DNA from 4 places in the Antarctobacter heliothermus genome. Region 1 is predicted to be linked to each of the others. Evidence: riboswitches for the same ligand, from Rfam matches in the RefSeq annotation. Region 1 holds a riboswitch; each other region holds the start of a gene.
What was found. Region 1 has a riboswitch for cobalamin ahead of bluB (5,6-dimethylbenzimidazole synthase). Riboswitches for the same ligand answer to the same signal wherever they lie in the genome.

Region 1 (5,108 bases):
GCCATGCCTGGGGCATATGGGCGGGCCTGACCAATCCGGTCGACGGTGAGGGGGCTTTTGCCCGCGTGACCTATCAAACCTGGCTGACCAAGGCGAATGTCATTGCGGTCTTTACCGGCAAAGAGCCACAGAGCCATTTTCAGCTGGGCGAATCCTCGCAGATGTTCCGGCACGGTCTGGTGGACGGGTTTCTGGCCGATGCCGCCTCTGAAAAGAAGGACGGAACAGAGCCCAAGGCCAATGCTGCCGGGATCATCGTAAACGCTGACGTGCTGGAGAACGTGGCCTACAGCCCACCGTCTGCCTCTTATTTGCTGGAAACCGGGACGGGCAAGCCCGAGGTGCTGGACAGGTTGCTGGCCGATGGCGACAAGGTGCAGTTCCCCGACAATGCGGTGAACGTCAAACCGGTCTACAAGCTGATCACCGAGGAGCGGCTGACGGATTGGACCGATGCGGATGGACGGACGCGCAAGCTCTATGCCTTTACCGCGTGGCCCGGTGTTCCAGATTTGACCAACTGGACGCCTGACATGAAAGAGGGCGGCTATCCCGAAACGCTGTGGCAGCAATGCGTCTACGTCGACATGGACCTGAAAGGGCCAACCACCTCAACCGGCGTGGATGTGAATTGCAAAAGCCCCGGTGCCGGCAACATCTATTCCATCGACGATTTTATCGCCGTGGATCTCAAGGCGCAGAATGCCGCCTTTGTGAACAAGACCACCGGCGAGACCGAGGAAATCGGCGGCGATGGCCCGGCGATTGCGTTGCTGGTGGCGATGCATGTCACCTCACGCGAGACGACACAGTGGACATGGCAGACTTTCTGGTGGGAGGCGGATGCCGCGCACCCCAATACCCCCTCCAGCGCGGCGATTGCAGCGGCGCGTCCTTCGCCCCTTACGTCGCAGGCTGCGCATTACGCTATGGCCCCGGCCTATTCGATGCTGGTTCCGGCACAGCCGCTGGTGGGCGGCAAGAACGTCGGAGAATTGGTAACAGCGTTCAACCCCTATCTTGAGGCGGGCTTTGGCACGCCGATTATTTCGATCATGGAAACGGTCCAGACCCCGGATGGCAAGGGGGCGTGGACAACCACGACCACGGACATGGGAATCCAGACCAACTGCATGACCTGTCATGGCCTTGCGGCCTGGGGCGGGCGCGGATCCAACTATGCGGCCAATTTCTATGTGCCCCGGGATTACTGGGTTTTTGACACGGCCCTGGATGTGGATTTCGCGTGGTCGGTTGAGGCAATTGGAAATGCAATCAAGGCGATGGGGGCCAAAGACGACTGAGCACCTTAAGTTGTCCGAACAAAAGCAGGCGCGACATTGGGCGCCTGCTTTTGCCAATGAAGACGGATCGCGGGTTGTCGCGTTTGCCGTTTCACAGCAATCTGCCGCCGTCAGGTGCCCTGCTACGGGGAGAATCGGGAAGCTGGTTTAACTCCAGCGCGGGCCCGCCGCTGTAAGGGGGACGGAACGCACAAGTGCCACTGGGCTTTCCCGGGAAGGTGTGCGTTTCGACAGATCCCAAGCCAGAAGACCGGCCTGACGACATGGACCAACGCCTGGAAAGCGTCTGGTCGCAGTCACTTGCGAGGCCGCACATGTCCGATCCCCTGATCGCTCCCGAAAGGGCGCGCCAATTCACGCCAGCCGAACGCCGGGCGCTGTACGATGTCATCAATGCGCGCCGCGATGTGCGCAATGAGTTCCTGCCGGATCCGATCGCTCCTGACATGCTGCGCCGGGTGTTAGAGGCCGCCCATGCTGCGCCGTCGGTCGGGTTTATGCAGCCGTGGAATTTTATCCTCATCCGTAATGCCGCGCGGCGGCAGGCGGTACACGCGGCCTTTGCAGAGGCAAATGCCGAGGCGCAAGCCATGTTCGATGGTGAAAAGCGAAATAAATACGCGGGGTTGAAGCTCGAAGGTATTCTGAAATCACCACTGAACATAGCTGTAACCTGTGACCGTTCGCGCGGCGGAAAGGTGGTGTTGGGGCGCACCCATAACCGCGACATGGATCTGTATTCCACGGTCTGCGCGGTGCAGAACCTGTGGCTTGCGGCGCGGGCAGAAGGACTGGGCGTTGGCTGGGTCAGTATCTTTCGGCAAGAGGACTTGCGCGGTTTGCTGAGTTTGCCAGACACGGTCGAAGTGGTGGCCTATCTGTGCGTCGGGCACATCGACGAATGCTTTACCCAACCGGAATTGCAGGCACGGGGTTGGCGGCACAAGCTGTCCCTGGATGATCTGATTATGGACGACCACTGGCAATCAAATGCCCCTGTCGAACGAGATGTATGAGGCGTGGCACTGCGCGGGCTTTCCTTTCCCTGCCGCCCATGCGATAGGGACGCGCCAACCGATCCCTCCCAAGGAGTGCCCCCATGGAGATTCGCGAGGCTTTGACCTTCGATGACGTTCTGCTTGTTCCTGCGGCCTCAAGCGTGTTGCCGTCCACCGCTGACACGCGGACCAAGGTCACCAATTCCATCGCCCTTAATATCCCGCTGCTGAGTTCCGCAATGGACACAGTGACCGAAAGCCGTATGGCCATTACGATGGCGCAGGCAGGCGGCATGGGTGTGATCCACAAAAACCTCGGGATTGAGGAACAGGCGCGCGAAGTGCGCCGGGTCAAACGCTTTGAAAGCGGGATTGTTTACAACCCGGTCACGCTGCGGCCCAACCAGACTTTGGGCGACGCACGGTTGCTGACCGAACGGTACGGGTTCACTGGTTTTCCGGTGATTGACGAAAATCACCGTGTTCTGGGCATCGTCACCAACCGCGACATGCGCTTTGCCGAAAACGATGCGACGACGGTTCAGGCCATGATGACCCGCGAAAACCTGGCCATCCTGACGGAACCCGCTGACCGTCAGGAAGCGATCAATCTGATGAAGGCGCGGCGTATCGAAAAGCTGCTTGTGACCGATGCGACAGGCAAGTTGACCGGCCTGCTGACGCTAAAGGACACCGAACAAGCGGTGCTGAACCCGACCGCCTGTAAAGACGGGCTGGGGCGACTGCGCGTGGCGGCCGCATCCGGCGTGGGCGACAGCGGGTTTGAGCGGTCTGAGGCATTGATTGATGCACAGGTTGACATCATCGTGGTGGACACGGCGCACGGCCATTCGGCCGGGGTGCTGGAAGCCGTGGAGCGGGTCAAGCGGCTGTCGAACCATGTGCAGGTGATTGCGGGTAACGTCGCCACGGCCGAGGCGACCAAGGCGCTGATCGGTGCGGGGGCGGATGCGATCAAGGTAGGCATCGGCCCGGGGTCGATCTGCACCACGCGGATGGTGGCAGGCGTGGGTGTGCCACAGCTGACCGCAGTTATGGATTGCGCGCGCGCGGCAGGGGACGTGCCGGTGATTGCCGATGGCGGCATCAAGTTTTCCGGCGATTTCGCCAAGGCCATCGCAGCCGGGGCCAGCTGTGCCATGGTGGGCAGCATGATCGCAGGCACCGATGAAAGCCCGGGCGAAGTGATCCTGTATCAAGGGCGGTCGTTCAAGGCGTACCGCGGCATGGGGTCCATGGGCGCCATGGCGCGCGGCTCTGCCGACCGGTATTTCCAGAAGGATGCGGCCAGTGACAAGCTAGTTCCCGAAGGGATCGAGGGCCAGGTGCCGTACAAAGGCCCGGCAGGCACGGTGATCCACCAACTCGTGGGCGGTTTGCGCGCGGCCATGGGGTACACTGGCTGCGCCACGGTTGAAGAGATGCGCCGAAATTGCAGCTTTGTACGGATCACCGGCGCGGGCCTGAAGGAAAGCCATGTGCACGATGTGCAGATCACCCGCGAGTCGCCGAACTATCGGATCGGGTGATCATGCGTTCCTGATGCGCGGGTTGGGGACGGGACTCGGGCCCCTTTGGGGGCCCATCGCCCGCCCGCCAACCCGTTTTCTGATTCTGTTTCTCACCATTGGGTGACGCCCACGGCGTGTTCTTTGCTTTCGGACCCACCTAAGAACAGGTCCTTGGTGAGCGGTCGATGACAGAATGGTGCGCCGGAATCACCTCAACGGTCGCGCGCAAGATGCTGAAATCAGGGCGTTTCCGGCGGCCTTCTGTGCTATTTCTCGTGGATGCCATCGGCGGTAAAGGATCCGCCCTGATAGACGACGTCGGGCGCGTCGCCCGGGAATTTTGCCTCTGAGGCATCCAATTTGGCGCGGAAGGTTTCCGAGTTGTCCTGCGGACGCCAGCCCAACCACGCGACCTTGGTGTTGTCCCACCAGACGGTATCGTTGTCCGAGACGCCATAGATTACCGGACATCCCAAGCGCGGCACGTCAAAGACCCGTTCGATCAGTGAGACGAAATCGCCGTAGGACATCCAGGAGGACAGCATTCGGTGGGTTTTCGGTTCGTCAAAGGACGACCCGATCCGCACCACGGCCGTTTCCTGTCCGAACTTGTTCCAATAGGCGGATGCCATCATCTCTCCGAAGACCTTTGAGACACCGTAGAGCCCATCAGGTTGCGGGTAGACCGTGTTGTCGATGACTTGATCCTGACGGTAAAAGCCGACTGCGTGGTTCGATGAGGCAAAGACGATGCGCGGGTGGCCGTGTTTGCGGGCGGCCTCGTAGAGGTTGTAGACCCCTTCGATATTGGAGTCGCGGATCACTTCCCAAGTGCCTTCGATTGATTTTCCGCCGAAATGCACGATGCCGTCGCAGCCTTCGACCAGCGCGTCGACGGCGGCCTTATCGGCCAGATCGCAGGGGACGATCTCCTCATGCGGGGCGGCGTCGCCCAGATCGGCAACGTCGGACAGGCGGATCGTGTGGGCCAGATGCGACAGCCGCGAGCGTAGCGCATGGCCCAGCCCACCGGCGGCACCGGTGATCAGAAGGCGGTTCATCTTGGAGGTCGGGTGCATGGAGTATCCTTTGTGTCTGGTCTGTCAGCCGGGAAAACGGGTCTGGGGAACGCCTTGTACGCCAAGCCCGGTGATTGCAAAAAGCCCTCCGGCCTGCGGCTGTTCGGTGCCCGGGGTAACGCCCGCGCCGAGGGTGGTCAAATAGAGAGTGTCCAGGTTTGGACCGCCGAACATCGGACGCGAGGGGCGTTCAAT
Region 2 (5,108 bases), 1.1 Mb from region 1:
CGGGGATCGCGGCGATGGACATAGAACAGATCGACCCGCTCCAGCCCCAGCCGTTTCAGGCTGCGGTCCAGTTCCGACTCCAGATGGGCGGCAGAGTTGTCGAAACTGCGCGCCCCGGTGTCCGGGTCGCGGGTGATAGAGGCTTTGGTGGCGATGCGGAACGGGATCTTGCCCTTGTCCTGATAGCGCTTCAGGAACCGGCCTATGATCTCTTCGGACTTGCCCATGCCATAGACATTGGCGGTGTCGATGTGATCGACCCCCGCATCCAGCGCCGCGTCCAGAACCGCGTGGCTGCTTGCCTCACTGGCCGCACCGTAAAACCCGGCAAAGGACATCGCCCCAATGCCCAGCGCCGATACCTCTGGCCCGCCTTTTCCCAGCGCCCTGCGCAACATCGCCTGTCCCCCGTTTTTTTTGTGGCCGGCTGACAGTGGCGTCGGGGCGGCGGATTGGCAAGACCCCGCTGTCAGGCCGCCAACCACTTGGCATAGTCGCTGACCAACAGATGCAGCGGCGGCTCATCCTCTTCGATTTCGGAAAACCGGCCGATTGGCTCACGAAAGATATTGTCGGTCTCATCGTCGTTTACGGTGCTGACCTCTCCGATCAGCACATCGCCGCCCTCGCCCCAAAAGGCGTGCCAGTCGCCGGGGCGCAACGTCACGCTTTCCCCCGGTGCCAGTTGCAGCTTTTCGCCCGGAGCGTAGTCATGCACGATACCGTCACACATCACCTGCCCGCCACGATCCTCGGCAAAGCACCCTTGATCGTCCGATCCGTACAGTTCCACCACCAGAGTCGCCCCGCCCCGGTTGATGATATCCTCTGCCTTGATCACATGGGTGTGCATCGGTGACAGCTGATCCTGCCGGGAAATCAGCAGCTTTTCGGCGTAGCACATGCCGCGCCCGCCGGTCAGATCCGACAACAGCCCGTTGCGCAGGGTGAACAGAAACAGCCCCATCTCATCGAACCGCCCTTCGCCATAGTCGGTGATGTCCCAACCACAGCGCGAATCGATGACATGACGCGCCGCCCCGGCCTGTGCCACAAACGCCTCTGGCGACCACTGCGCAAAGGGCGGCAACGCAAAACCATGCCGTCGGATCAGGGCGTCCGCCTCTGTCATGATGGCATTGATGCGTGAGCGTTTCATGGCCTCTCCCCCGTCCAGAATGGCAGTCCTGTGTCCAGCTATCGACCGCATCCCGTCCCTCGTCAACCGGCGCGTCAACCGACCCGTCAACTGGCCGTCTCCATGCCGCACCCAAGCCCTGCCGTGTCGCTTTGTCCATTGCCCCGACGCAGACCATCTGTCAGACACGACCCCGTGACCGGTCCCGAAGACGCGTTCTTCGGGGGAAAGAGGGAATGCCGTGCCGCGCGCGTCTTGCGCGCCTAACCGGCAGCTGCCCCCGCAACTGTAAGCGGAGAGTCCGGGCCAAGACGCCACTGGAGAAATCCGGGAAGGCAGGCCCAGACACTGACCCGCCAGCCAGGAGACCTGCCGGACACCCGTCGCCCGCAAAAGGGCTGCGGTTTCCACCGGACGACGGGGTAAGCGTCTGGCCTTCGTCGCCCGGACTCCGTCCCGGTCCCGACATTGGCCGTCTCTTCCTGCCGTCCGTCACGCTCTGCGCCGGGGATGGCGCACAAGGACAAGGACGGCAATTGTGACTCTACTTCCCACTTTGAAACCCGCATTGGCATTGGCCTGTATGACGGTGCCAGCGGCGGCACCCGCGCATTTCCTGCTGGAATACACCGTCGACACGATGATCGAACGTCCCGGCGATGTGCCGGTGAAACTGGTGTTCTGGCATCCGTTCGAAAACGGTCATGTCATGGACCTTGCCCGCCCGCGCGAGTTTTTCATGCTTCACCGCGGGGAACGGACAGACCTGCTCGACACGCTGGAGCCCGTCACCTTTACCGGGCCAACCAACGGCGGTGCGGCCTACAAGGGCAGCGTGCCGGTCAAACGCGCCGGTGACTATGTGCTGGTGACAGTGCCAGAGCCGTATTTCGAGGAAACCGAAGATATCTACATCCAGCAGATCACCAAGTCGTTCCTCAATCGCGGGACGATGCCGACCGACTGGATGACTCCGGTGGGTCTGCCGGTCGAGATTGTGCCGCTGAACAAACCCTACAACATCCTCACCGGGTCGACCTTTACCGGGCAGGTTCTGGCCGATGGCAAACCCGTCGCCGGTGCCGAGATCGAGATCGAGTATATGGCCGCAGAGCCGGACATGGACAGCAGCAGCGCCTCGGCCCCCGTCACCACCCCGCCCCCCGGCGGCGCAGTTGTGGCGATCTCGGATTTGAACGGCTATTTCACCTTTGGCGTGCCGCGTGCCGGTTACTGGGGCTTTGCCGCCCTCGGGGCCGGGCCAGAGACCGAGCATGAGGGCAAAGAGCTGAGCCAGGACGCGGTGATCTGGATTCGCGCCTGGGATCTGGACTGAGCCATGCACATCGTTGACGGAGCCCTGTCCAACCCCGTCGCCATCGGCGGTGCCGTGGCCGCAGCGGGTGGTATCGCTCTTGGGCTGCGCAATCTGCCGCTGGAACGGATTCCGGCGGCGGGGGTGCTGTCGGCGGCGTTCTTTGTGGCCTCGCTGATCCATGTGCCCATTGGCCCGTCTTCGGTGCATCTTATCCTCAATGGTCTGGCCGGGTTGATCCTCGGCTGGGCCGCCTTTCCCACGCTCTTTGTCGGGCTGCTGCTTCAAGCGGTGTTCTTTGGCTTTGGCGGGGTGACGGTGCTGGGCATCAACACCGTGAACATCGCGCTGCCCGCCGTGCTGGTCGGTCTGGCCATCCGGCCGCTAATCCCGCGCAGCGGTCCGGTGATGGCTGCGCTGCTGGGTGGCTTTGCCGGCGCGCTGGCCATTGCGCTGACCACCTTGGGGGTGGCGTTGTCGCTGATGATGACGGGACAGGAATTCCTCGCCGCCGCCCACCTGATCTTTGTCGCGCATCTGCCCGTCATCGTGATCGAGGGGCTGCTGACCGGCTTTGCGGTGCTGCTGGCGCGCAAGGTCAAACCTGATCTGTTCACCGCACTCAAGGGGGCCGCGCCATGACACGCCTCATGCTGATCCTGACCCTCTGCGCCCTGCCGCTGCCCGCCTTGGCGCATAAGGTCATCGCCTCGGTCTTTCCCTCCGGCACCGCCATCGAGGGCGAGATCGGCTTTTCCAACGGGGCTATGGCCCCCAACCTGCCGGTGCAGATCTACGGCCCCGACGGCGCGCTGCTGGGCGAGACCGTCACCGACGCCGAAGGCTTCTTTCTCTACACCCCCACCACCGCCGTCACCCATACCTTCCGCGCCGACCTTGGCGCGGGCCATGTCGCCGACACCACCATGCCCGCCGATGAGGTCGCCGCGATCCTTGGCGTCCAACCCGTCGACACCCCGCCACCCGCGACACCGCAAACCGCCGCCCCCCTCGCGGGCCTCAGCGCCGCCGACCGGGCCGAAATCGCCCGCATCGTCCGCGATGAAATGCGCCCCCTGCGCCGCGAAATCGCCGCCTACCGTGAGAAAAACGACCTGCAAACCATCCTCGGCGGACTGGGCTATATCCTTGGCCTGTTCGGCCTTGCCTTCTACATCGCCGCCCGGCGCAAGCTGAACGGCTGAGGCGCATGGCACACGTCCTCTCAAACGGTGACAGCACCCTGACCGACACCGGGGCAGAGCGCAGCGCCAGCCGCCTCGGCGCGCTGGACCCGCGCGTGCGCATCGTGGCGGCGCTGGTCTTTGCCATCACCGTGGTGGCACTCGACACCCTGCCCGCCCTGACCGCCGCCCTCGCCACCGCCCTCACCCTGCTGGCCCTGTCGCGCCTGCCCGCCGGGCCCACGCTGAAACGGGTCGCCATGGTGGACGGCTTCATCCTGTTCATGCTGGCGCTCTTGCCCTTCACCGTGCCGGGCGACGTCATCTTTACCCTCTGGGGCTATCCCGCCACATGGCAGGGCGTCGCCCGCGCCATAGAGATCGGCCTGACCGCCAATGCCGTGGTTCTGGCGCTGATGACCCTTGTCGGCACGCTGGAACCGGTGACGCTGGGCCACGCCCTCTATCGCCTGAAAACCCCCGAAACCCTCGTTCACCTGCTGATGTTCACCATCCGCTATATCGAGGTGCTGCGCGCCGAATACCTGCGCCTGCGCGCCGCCATGAAGGTGCGCGGCTTTCGCCCCGGCACAAACTGGCACAGCTACCGCAGCTTTGGCTATCTCGTTGGCATGATGATGGTCCGCGCCATCGAACGGTCCGAGCGGGTGCTGGGCGCGATGAAATGTCGGGGCTTTTCCGGCCGCATCCGTCTGCTGCACGACTTTCGCACCACCCGCGCCGACGCGATATTCGCCGGTGCGCTCACTGTCCTATTGATTTCCCTCATCGCATTGGACCTCACATGGCGCTGATCCAGCTTGATGACATCCATTTTGCCTATCCCGGTCAGCCGCCTGTGCTGTCGGGGGCGTCCATGCAACTGGGCGCGGGCGAACGACTGTCGATCACCGGAGCCAATGGCGCGGGAAAATCCACGCTGCTGCGGATGATCCTTGGCCTGCAACGGCCCGACACGGGCACCGTCACCGTGTTTGACCACCCCCGCAGCCGCGAAAAAGAATTCCATGAGGTCCGCCGCCGCATCGGTCTGGTGTTCCAAGACCCCGACGACCAACTGTTCTGCCCCACCGTGGCCGAAGACGTGGCCTTTGGCCCCCTCAACCTTGGCAAAACACGCGCCGAGGCACTGGAAATCACCGACCGCCTGCTGGATGATCTGGACCTGCACCACCTGCGCGACCGCGTCACGCATAAACTGTCGGGGGGCGAAAAGCGCCTTGTGACCCTCGCCACGGTGCTGGCGATGAACCCCGAAGTGCTCCTGCTGGATGAACCCACCAACGCGCTCGACCCGAAAAACGCCGCCCGCCTGACAGAGATCCTGACGGCCCTGCCGCTGCCGATCCTGCTGGTGTCGCACGATCCCGCGTTTCGCAAGGCCATCGCCCCCTGCGCGCTGGAACTGGCAGAGGGCCAGCTGGTGCCGGTTTAGACACCTCTGGCGAGG
Region 3 (5,108 bases), 570 kb from region 1:
ATCGGCACCGGCCATCTGGGCATAGGCCGCCTTGGCCCCCATTTCTCTCGCTTCCCAATAGGCGGACCCGTCCCCGGCATCGCCGGCAGTGACAAAGACCGTGGTCATCGGGTCGCCGTCTGCGATGGTGTCAGCGATGTGGGGGTTCATGAACAACAGGTCATCGTCGGGGTGCGCGACAATCGCCATGTCGCCGCCTGCCATCGTCGGGCTGATCGGTTCGATTGTCAGGTCGATCACCGTGGCGTCATTGGGCGTCGCCGGGCCGCGCAGATCCGCGACCGGCAGCGCCAGTGGCACCTCGGCGGGCATCTTGGCCAACAGCGTGTCGTCCTTGTACAGCGCCATGACGCCCTCGGCGTCGATCACGGCGGCAAAGCTGGCAGTTTCACCGGAGATCAGCGCATCCTCGGCCACAAGCCGGTACACCGACCCGCCCTGAGACAGTTCAAAGTACAGATCGTCGCCGGAACTGAGTTGGCCAAGGGTCAGGCGCGCGTCCCCCGCTTCGGTGCCCAGCGCGACCAGAGGTTGCGACGGCCCTGCGCCAAGGCTGTCGTATTGCACAGCAATATCGATCCGCAGAGGTCCGGTGAATGTCCCGTTCGGCGCTGACAGCGTCATCGCTCTATTTTCCTATTGGCTTGGCGCAGAAAACACCGCGCTTTTGTCACAAAACAGCTTTAACCGAGATAGGAACAATCTAGCGCCATACGCCTACCGCGGGCAGGGATTCCGGCGCAAACCGGGAAACACTGTGTCAACGGGTTTAAAATTCGTCTGAAACGTCTTGATTTCAATCCGTTGCCCTGAATGGCGCCGCCCACCGTCGGCGGGCAATTCGCGTGATTGTAGCCCGTCCCGGCGTGCAAAAGCACACGAATCAGGGAAAAACCGGGCAAATTCCGCACGCCGCGCGCTTGATGCGGCCCGCAATGTTCCTAAGCTGGCGACACCCCTAAATGGACATTCCCATGTCGTTGAACCTGCGCCCGATTTCGCTGTTGTTGCTGCTGTTCCTCCTGTGTACCGCCCTGCCCCGCAGCGGCGCGGCGCAAGACGGATGGGCTGGCGATTGGCAGACCTATTGGTCCGCCGGTGAGGCTGTTGTCCTTCTGGAACGGCGCGGAGACACGGTGTCCGGCACCTATCAACCGGGGGACGGCCGATTGACCGGCACCATCTCGCCGGACGGCGTGTTGCGCGGAACTTGGCAGGAGATGGCGGAACGCGGGACGTTCACCTTTGTGCTGGCGCACGACGGGCAGAGCTTTGCCGGGCGCTTTGGCACTGGCGACTGGTGGAACGGCCATCGCACCGAACTGGCCGAGCAACACCGCCCCGACTGGTGGAGCGGGGCAACCCCGCGCGCCACCCTGAGCAGCATCCTCGCGGCCGGGAACGACGCGCAGTATCGTGAGCGTGAGGGGCAGATGCGCTGGATCGACCCGCTGCTGACCTATGACGGCCCCGAAAGCGGGTCGTCGGACCGGGATCGACGGCAACGCGCGCTCTGGCATATTCTTGACATCTCGACCTTTCGGCTGTTGGACGCGCCGGAGCCGCCCCCAGCGGCAGAGCCGGGCACCGAACTGCTGTTTGAGATCGGACCGGCGGGCACAAGCGCAACGTACCAGTTGGTGTTTCGGCTGGACGAGACGCAGCTTTGGCATCTGTTGGTGCCACCCGGGCCTGCCTTGCAGGCCGACCTGTCGCGGTTGGTTCAGGCCCGTGGGCACGACACACTGGATGCGCTGGACAAGGCCCGCGCCGGATCGCCGCGCATGGTGATGATGGACTTTCTCCTTGGGGCAAGGGACTGGGACGGCGCGGGCGGCGCGCGGGCCTTGCGCGCACTGGACCTTGATCATGTGCCCCACCAGCTGCGCCGGGCCGAGGGTGCGCTGATGGCCGATTATCTCCGTCGGACAATCGACCGGATTGGCATTGTCTACTGGCAAGAGATCCCCGACGATCCGGCCCGCCCGCAACCCTATGTGTACTACAAGCACCCGTTGGGCAGCCTCACCATCGCCCCTACGCGCATCAAGGACGTGGACGGCGGTCCGGTCTCGAGGCTCTGGCGGTTTTCGCGCAACACGTTGGAGTCCCTGCCCGCGCTGGACAAGGCACTGGAGCGGATGCCACTGGCCCCCGGACAGACGGCATCGCAGCCGCTGTCACGGTATTTCGCCACCCGGCAGGCAGTTCTAGCGCGAGTCGACGGATTGCAGCGCCGCATGTTCGGGCTGGAAATCTGGCAATGGGTCGGGCTGGCGGGTTATCTGCTGGCGATGGCCGGCACACTGTCGTTGGCTTGGCACGCGGCGCGGACGCTGGGAACCGACCGGGGGACCATCGCGTCTTCTGTTGCCCGGATGGCCGGACCGGCGGGGATGTTGGTGGTTGCGCTGCTGTTTCTGGACGCCAGTGAACGGTTGGGACTGACATTGCGGGCCTTTGGCCCTGTGTCGGCGCTGTCGGCGATCCTGCTGATCCTCGCCATAGCGGCACTGGCCTATCGAGCCGTGTCGCTGATCCATGACGCGCTGATGGCGCGCGCCACGCTGACCCGCGCCTATACCGACGAGATTGTCCTGTCGCTCGCGCAGGGTCTGCTGAAACTGCTGATCATCGTGGGGGCGATCATTGCCTGCGCGGATGTGGTGGGGCTGCCCTATGAGGGCGTTTTGACGGGTTTGGGCATCGGTGGCGTCGCAGTGGCCTTTGCGGCGCGTGAGACCGTGTCGAACATCTTGGGCGGCGCGATCCTGTTGTCGGACCGCCCCTTCCGCAAGGGCGACATGATCGAGGCGGCAGGCGTCTTCGCGGTGATAGAGACGGTTGGCCTGCGCTCGACCCGGCTGCGGACGATGGACAACACGCTGATGATCATGCCCAACGCGCAGCTGTCGGATCAGGTGATCGTCAACTGGGACAACCGACAGCGGCGCAAGGTTCAAATGATAATCGGGCTGACCTTTGATACCCCGCGCGACCGGCTGGAAGGCTTTGTCGCGCGGTTGAAGGAGGTATATTGCAACCAGCCCGATGCGGACACCGACGATGTCACCATCGGGATAAAGTCACTAGGACCGCAAAGCGTCGACATCGAACTTTGGGGCCACTTCAAGGTTTTCACTTATGACGCGCAGGTGGCCGCGCAACAGGCGCTGATCCTCGACATCCTGTCGCTGGCCAAGGAGATGAATGTCGACTTTGCCTTTCCCACGCGAATGGTGCATCTGGCGGCGCTGCCACCCACGTCGGAGCAAGATGCCCACGCGTGATGGGCACACGCGCAGCGGTGTCCCCTCCCCTTTCTCATAGCAACAGACGCCGATTGCGCGCCCCTCCGCGCCGCTGTGGGCGCGGCAATGTCAGATCCAGCGCGCGCCCCGGATGGCGCAGCGATGTGTCCAGCAGCCCGCAAAAGACCGCCACCGCCGGATCGGTTCGAACAAAGGGCTGCGCCCGTAACCAAGCGCGCACTGCCTCTGCCTCATAGCTGGCACATCCGGGCAGGCCGCCCAGCCATTGCATGTATCCCATGCAGGCCAATTCAAACGCCCTTTCCGGGGTCTCTACCCGGCATTGCAATTGTGTCAGGATTAGTTCGATCGACATCGCGCCCTCCGCGCCAAGGGCGGGAAGCGGTTTGGATCAGCGATGTCAGCGGGCGGTGAAACGCCATGGGGCCTCGCATCTCCGGAGCACCCCGCCCGGGTTGAGTGAAAAACGGACCCGGATGGGCCCGACGATGGCAGGTCTCCTGACTTGCGGGTCAAGGCACAGTCCCGAACCTTCCCGGACCGAGGGTCCAGTGGCGTTTACGGGATGGCTCGCCGCTTACAGTTGCGGGGGCAGTCACGGCATTGGGGCCCTGCCCCGCACCGTATTCCCTATTCGACCGCGCAGAACGCGGTCACCATCGTCGCCAGAGTGGCGCAGCCGAACGGGCCGGTCAAGCCTGCGCCGCGCCGATATGGTCAAGAGTCACGTCGCCGGTTAAGGAGGAATCGTCCCACCCCATGCGCGGGGCCGGTCAACCGACACGTTGCGCCCTGTCTGGGGTACGCACCAAATGCGGAGAATGCCGTATGGCCATATCTGGGTTTCCCTCTGCGCCTTCCCGCAGTTCCTACGATGTCATCATCATCGGCGGGGCGATCATGGGATCGGCGACCGCGTGGTTCCTGACTGAAAACCCGGATTTCGACGGCAGCGTTTTGGTGGTCGAACGCGACCCCAGCTATGCCATGTGCTCAACCGCGCATACCTATTCCTGCATCCGGCAACAGTTTTCCGATCCGCTGAATGTGCGAATCTCGCAATTCACCGCCGAATTCATCAAAGATTTGCCCGACCGGATCGGCGATGCCCGCGCGCCGCGCCTGTCGGTTCAGAACTTTGGCTATCTCTATCTTGCCGACAACGAGGGCTTTGCCGATCAACTGCGGGGCAACGCGCAGATACAACGCGCCGCCGGAGCCGGGACCGAGTTGTTGACCCGTGATGAGATCGCGGCGCGCTATCCGTTTTACCAACTGGACGACATCCTGCTGGGGTCGATCAACACCCGTGACGAAGGGTATTGGGACGGCGGCACCCTGTTCGACTGGTTGCGACGATCCGCACGCAGCCGGGGTGTGGAATACATCGGCAATGAGGTCGCGGGCATGACCAAGGATGGCAACCGCGCCCGCTCTGTCACGCTGGCCTCAGGGCAGCAAATCGCCTGTGGCCATGTGGTCAACGCCTCTGGCCCGCGCGCTGCGCGCACAGCTGCGATGGCGGGTATCAATCTGCCGGTCGAGCCGCGCCGCCGCTTCAACTGGGTTTATACGGCGGAAAAACCACTGGTTCGGGAACTGCCGCTGACCATCGACCCGTCTGGGGTCCACACCCGGCAGGACGGCCCGTCAACCTATATGGCGGGCGCCGCCCCGGCAGAGGATCTGGCGGTGGAACCGGATGATTTCCGCATGGATCACGACCGCTGGCAGGACCACGTCTGGCCGATCATCGCCAACCGCATCCCCCAGTTCGAGTCGATCCGTGTGGTGACCGAATGGGTGGGGCACTATGCCTATAACACGCTGGATCAA
Region 4 (5,108 bases), on a different replicon from region 1:
GCGATATAGGTATCCATCCAGCGCTGATATCCCGGCGTCTCGTCCAGTCGCGCGGTCAGGCGGTCATGGGCTACAGAGATCTCCCAAGCCTGTGTGTCTGCATCGCAATGTAGGGTGACAGGGCTGCTGTTACTCAGCCGCCTGTCCCTGGGTCCGCGCCTGTCCGGCGCGGCGCTGCTGGCCGGGCTGGCGCTGGTGGCCGCCCCCTTGGTGTCCACGCGCCGAACAGCGGCGCTCTTACCTGGCAAAGCTTTGTCCGCGCCGAGATCGCGCGGCTTGTGTCGAACGGGCAGGTCGTCTTTGTCAATGTCACCTCGGACTGGTGCCTGACCTGCAAGGCCAACAAGGCGCTGGTGTTGGAACGAGACCCTATGCGCGCGGCATTGTCCGCCGACGGCATCACCCTGATGCAGGCCGACTGGACGTGCCCGCACGATGCGACTTCCTGCTATCTCGAAAGCTTTGACCGTTACGGCATCCCCTTCAACGCGGTTTATGGACCCGACGCGCCAGAGGGCATTGTCCTGTCGGAAATTCTGACCGAACAATCCTTGCTGAAGGCTCTCGATCAGTTTTCAACAACGTTACACCTATCCCCCGCCCGTCAAACGGATTGGCCGTACCGTCCGACCAGCCAACAAAAAACGATTGCCGTGCTGGCCCAAAGCGTCGCCTGCACCGCCAGCGTCGATGCACGAAATTGCCAGAGCACATCACCCGGAAAAGCCGGATCCACCTCGTGGAACGAGGGCAGCACGATTGCTGCCCCGGTCATGACTCCAGCATAGATTGCGGCCCCGATCAGCATCTTGCGGTGCCGGGAAGGGACGCCTTTCACCGCCGAGACGGCAAACCCGAGCGTTGCCAGCGACAGGGCCAGAAAGGCGAAATAAGCCAGCGTGCGTGCCCCGATCGTTTCGGAGTTGCCTACTGCGGGCGGATTCCCCGGAAACTTCAGCATGGGAACGACGATCACCGCGGCGAATCCCAACGCCGTGATCCAGCCCACCGTGGCTCGTGTCGATCCATGCAGGAACCGTCCCCGCGCCACAGCAAAGCTGATCGCCAGGATCCCGCCCAAGGCCGCACCGATAGCCGCAAGACCGACGAACAATCCCGGCCCAGCTTGCAAGCGGCGCGACATGCCAACCGCATCGGGATGATTCGGTGTATCAGCCGCGTGGGCGTGACTGTCGGCGACTTCTAGGGCGATGGCCGCGTCCAGCGCGGGTTCTCCAACGAGTCGCGCCACGCCGAACGTCACCACGGACGCCAGCAACCCGGCCAGCAGGCCGAACACAAGAAGACGTGTCATGCCTGTATCTTAGTGGCAGGGAAAGCCAAGAAGGTGGCGCGCATCATGCACGAATTCATGCACGTCTGTCCCGTGGAAAACGGACCATGCGCCCTGTTCTGCACCGACGAAATAGACCACCAAGACAGCCAACAGCGAAGCCAGGGCCGCCCAAGGGGCAATGTCCCGCAGCGGGATGGCGGGAAGATCGCTAGAAACGGCGGGACGGGTTGCGACAGTCATTTGGCACTCCTTTTGATGACGCGTCATGAGTATTCCCGGGGACCCGTGTCTGACTTACGCATGCGCGATCACAGTGGCGCGACCGTTCCGGATTCTCACCGGCTTCCGTGTTCCCCTACACTTAAGCACTAGGTCAAACTGCGCTCTCATGCCAACGGTTTCTCTCTTCACCTGTTCGAAAGTTCCACTATGCGCCTGATCCTTGTTGCCGCTCCCATGTCTGTACATCACCCCTTTCGCCTTGCCGCGGAATTGAGTGCTGCGCAGTTGCAGCGGGCGCGTACCCTTTCTGACCGGCTTCGTGGCAGCGTTTGCTGGACCGCGCCGGGAACCAGCGCGGTAGCCCTCGCGCTCGGGATGCAGCCGAACGACTGCCCGGCGCTCGGCGCGCAGGATTTCCGACGCTGGCCCGACATGACCCTGGACGAAATCGCAGCCAGCGATCCCGAATCGCTTTCGCTTTGGACCCGTGATCCTGAGATGCGTCCCGACGGGGGTACGTCACTGATCGACCTCTGCACAGCCGTGCGATCTTGGCTGGACCAGATGGCCTCCTGCCCTGCAAATCGCGTGGTGGCCTTGGCGACCCCGATCGTGCTGCGCGCGGTCCTTGTCAGCGCGCTGGACCTGCCGCCAATTGCCGGATTGCGGCTGGATATCCAGCCGCTCGTCCCGATCCACCTGGCACATGATGGTCTACGATGGACATGGCGACCCGGCACCCTGGACTGATCACGGCTTATCCAGGCCTGCGATGCTCGCCCGCACGTCAGCCTTGCGCGGATCACCCTCAGGCAACAGCGCATCCGCGCGAAGATAAGCCTCCCGCGCCTTGCCCATCTCATGCAGCACGCCAAAGGCATTCGCCAGCCGCAGCCATCCGCCCACGTCGTCCGGTTCGTCCTGAAGCCGGGTCGCAAGACGATCCACCATGGACCGGATGAAAGCCGCCCTGTCCCCGTCGCTCATCGCTTGCGCGGCGGCGACATCGGCGGCGCTGGGGCCGGGGGCGACAGGCGCACGCGCCGCGAGGGCCGCCCGCCCGAGTGTCTCCCCAAACGCATTGGCCTGCGCGATATAGGTGTCCATCCAAGGCTGGTATCCCGGCGTCTCGGCCAGTCGCGCGGTCAGGCGGTCATGGGCCGCCGCGGTATCCCCCGCCTGCGCGTCCGCAATCGCCAGGTAGAACGCCGCCGCCGGATTAAGCGGGTCGAGCGTCAGCGCCCTGTCCAACGCAGACACCGCGTCCGGCGTGACGGTCCCGTCATTGGCCCGGATCATCGCCTCAGCCAGCATCGACCATGTTGCCGACTCCGCGTCGTCGCGGGCAGAGGCCGTCCGGAAGGCCTCGACCGCCTCGTCGAACTGGCCCATGCGCGCATAGGTCTGCCCCAGCATCATCCAGCCCTCGGTCGGGCCGCCATCGGGTTCGGCCATCAGCTTGTCGCGCAATTGCCCTGCCAGCTCGGCAATCCGGCGCGCGTCGGCGCGATCGTCAGCTCGGTCGGCAAACGCCGCTGCTGGCACATCCGGCGCTCCGGCAACCGCGTAGTAGCCAAAAGCCATAACAGGGACAAAGACTGCCGCAAGGATCAGCGCTCCGCGCCCACCCGACGTCGCGACGGACTGTTGGTCTGTGCACCGCAGGACCTGCGCCATGCGGCGGCGGATTTCCCGCCTTGCAGCGTCGGCCTCGGGTGCAGAGACTAGACCGCGCGCCATGTCGCGGTCGACCTCTTCGAGCTGGTCGACAAGAACCGCCGGAACTGCGTCGGCACGCTGGATCAGTGACGCTCCTGCCCGCCGAATTGGAAGCAGCGCGATGGTCAACCCCCCAAGCGCCATGGCGGCGAAAATACCCCAGATCATTCCGATCCCTCCTGTCCATATCGATCCATGGCCGCTGCAATGCGCGCCTCGTCTTCCGGATCGAGCGGCGCGTCTGCGCGCCCGCGTCGGGCCCGGCCAATACTGAGCCCTCCGGCCAGCAGCGCCGCACCGATCAGGACAAGTGGTGCAAGCCACAGCACCACAGTCCGGCGTGTGAAAGGCGGTTTTAGCAACACGAAATCGCCAAACCGCGCGTGGATATAGTCGATTACCTCCGCGTTGCTGTCGCCCGCGGTCAGCCGTTCACGCACGAGCAGTCGCAAATCCCGCGCCACCCCGGCATTCGAACTGTCGATGTCCTGGTTCTGGCAGACCACGCAGCGCAGCTGCTTGGAGATCACTCGGGCGCGCGCCTCAAGCGCCGGATCGGCAAGGATTTCGTCCGGCTCTACAGCCAGTGCGAGTATGGGCAACAGCGCCAGAAGCGCCGCGATGACCACCGCCTTCATGACAGGTCGCCTTGTGCTTGCTGCAGGGCAAGCGTGAATTTCGCCACTGCGTCCTCGCCCACGATCGGCCCGACATAGCGATACAGCACCGTGCCGTCGCCGCCGACGATGAAGGTTTCCGGAACGCCGGAAATGCCCCATTCGATACCCGCCCGCCCATCAAGGTCAGAGCCGATGGCGCTGTAGGGGTTGCCCAACTCGGCCAGCCAGCGCACGGCGTCCTCGGGTTTGTCCTTGTAATTGATGCCCAGCAGGCGCACTCCGTCCCGTTCGACGAACCGCGACAAAACTGCGTGTTCGGCCTTGCACGGCACGCACCACGAGGCAAAGACATTGACCACGACGGGACCGGGATTGCCCGACAGGTCCGCCGTGGCAAGGCCCGGCACGTCGAGCCCCGGCACCGGGTCAAGCGTAAAGTCCGGCACCGGGTGCGTGATCAGAACCGACGGGATGTCGTTGGGATCACGTTCCGGGTCCAGCCCCCAAAGGAAAAAGGCCCCAAGTATGGCGGCTAACACCAGCGGCAGCCCGGCAATCAAGCGTTTCATGGTCTTTCCTACTCGACAGGCTGGGGATGCGGACGCCGCGCCCGGCGCGGCGCTCCCACGCGCAGGCGGCGGTCCGAAAGCGACAGTGCACCGCCCAGCACCAGCATGCCCGCACCGATCCACAGAAAATTTACCAACGGTTCATAAAGAATGCGCAAAGTCCACGCGCCGCCCTCGGCTGCCGCGTCCGAGGCCGGTTCGGTGATCGAGGCGTATAGATCGCCTGCGAGGGTTGACCGGATCGCGGATTCCGTGGTCGTCGACCGGGCCACAGGATAGCTGCGCCGTTCGGGTAACAGCGTCGTCACGTAGCTGCCATTGCGCCAGACTTTCAGCCGACCCTGATCGGCAAAGTAATTCGGCCCGCGCCGCTGTTCGACACCCTCGAACAACACCTCGAACCCGGCGATCTCGACGCGGTCCCCCGGCCGGACAAAGGCGATTTCTTCGCTCTTCCAGGCGCTTGACCCGACCATTCCCAGTATGATCACCGCAAGCCCGGCATGGGCCAGCGTCATGCCATGCGCGGCCCGTGGCACTGCGCGCGCGCGACGAGCCGACTCGGTCAGCGGGGCGACGAACAACTTGATCCGCAGCGCCCACTCCCGAAGCGTCGCCAGCAGCAACCATAGCGCTGCCGCAACTGCCACATAGGCCAGAACAGGTGCACCGGTCTGCACA

Region 2: linked by a shared signal. The riboswitch ahead of ANTHELSMS3_RS12595 (DUF4198 domain-containing protein) and the one ahead of bluB (5,6-dimethylbenzimidazole synthase) in region 1 are both predicted to bind cobalamin.
Region 3: linked by a shared signal. The riboswitch ahead of ANTHELSMS3_RS20245 (hypothetical protein) and the one ahead of bluB (5,6-dimethylbenzimidazole synthase) in region 1 are both predicted to bind cobalamin.
Region 4: linked by a shared signal. The riboswitch ahead of ANTHELSMS3_RS23795 (CbtB domain-containing protein) and the one ahead of bluB (5,6-dimethylbenzimidazole synthase) in region 1 are both predicted to bind cobalamin.

Annotation. Positions count from the first base shown of each region.
Region 1 is NZ_CP022540.1:3,698,939-3,704,046, reverse strand. Features, by position in the region: gene ANTHELSMS3_RS17565 (hypothetical protein) at 1-1,304, shown strand, start outside; cobalamin riboswitch at 1,400-1,577, shown strand; gene bluB (5,6-dimethylbenzimidazole synthase) at 1,619-2,320, shown strand; gene guaB (IMP dehydrogenase) at 2,404-3,852, shown strand; gene ANTHELSMS3_RS17550 (NAD-dependent epimerase/dehydratase family protein) at 4,101-4,913, opposite strand; gene ANTHELSMS3_RS17545 (SMP-30/gluconolactonase/LRE family protein) at 4,938-5,108, opposite strand, start outside.
Region 2 is NZ_CP022540.1:2,633,343-2,638,450, reverse strand. Features, by position in the region: gene ANTHELSMS3_RS12605 (aldo/keto reductase) at 1-398, opposite strand, end outside; gene ANTHELSMS3_RS12600 (D-lyxose/D-mannose family sugar isomerase) at 470-1,159, opposite strand; cobalamin riboswitch at 1,322-1,529, shown strand; gene ANTHELSMS3_RS12595 (DUF4198 domain-containing protein) at 1,722-2,474, shown strand; gene cbiM (cobalt transporter CbiM) at 2,478-3,095, shown strand; gene ANTHELSMS3_RS12585 (cobalt ABC transporter permease) at 3,092-3,658, shown strand; gene cbiQ (cobalt ECF transporter T component CbiQ) at 3,664-4,452, shown strand; gene ANTHELSMS3_RS12575 (energy-coupling factor ABC transporter ATP-binding protein) at 4,443-5,093, shown strand.
Region 3 is NZ_CP022540.1:4,266,530-4,271,637, forward strand. Features, by position in the region: gene ANTHELSMS3_RS20235 (PIG-L family deacetylase) at 1-624, opposite strand, end outside; gene ANTHELSMS3_RS20240 (mechanosensitive ion channel family protein) at 975-3,290, shown strand; gene ANTHELSMS3_RS20245 (hypothetical protein) at 3,325-3,627, opposite strand; cobalamin riboswitch at 3,746-3,948, opposite strand; gene ANTHELSMS3_RS20250 (NAD(P)/FAD-dependent oxidoreductase) at 4,101-5,108, shown strand, end outside.
Region 4 is NZ_CP022541.1:255,509-260,616, reverse strand. Features, by position in the region: partial or broken gene ANTHELSMS3_RS26170 (thioredoxin family protein) at 279-443, shown strand; gene ANTHELSMS3_RS23800 (CbtA family protein) at 605-1,315, opposite strand; gene ANTHELSMS3_RS23795 (CbtB domain-containing protein) at 1,325-1,537, opposite strand; cobalamin riboswitch at 1,561-1,694, opposite strand; gene ANTHELSMS3_RS23790 (histidine phosphatase family protein) at 1,727-2,269, shown strand; gene ccmI (c-type cytochrome biogenesis protein CcmI) at 2,270-3,406, opposite strand; gene ANTHELSMS3_RS23780 (cytochrome c-type biogenesis protein) at 3,403-3,876, opposite strand; gene ANTHELSMS3_RS23775 (DsbE family thiol:disulfide interchange protein) at 3,873-4,427, opposite strand; gene ANTHELSMS3_RS23770 (heme lyase CcmF/NrfE family subunit) at 4,436-5,108, opposite strand, start outside.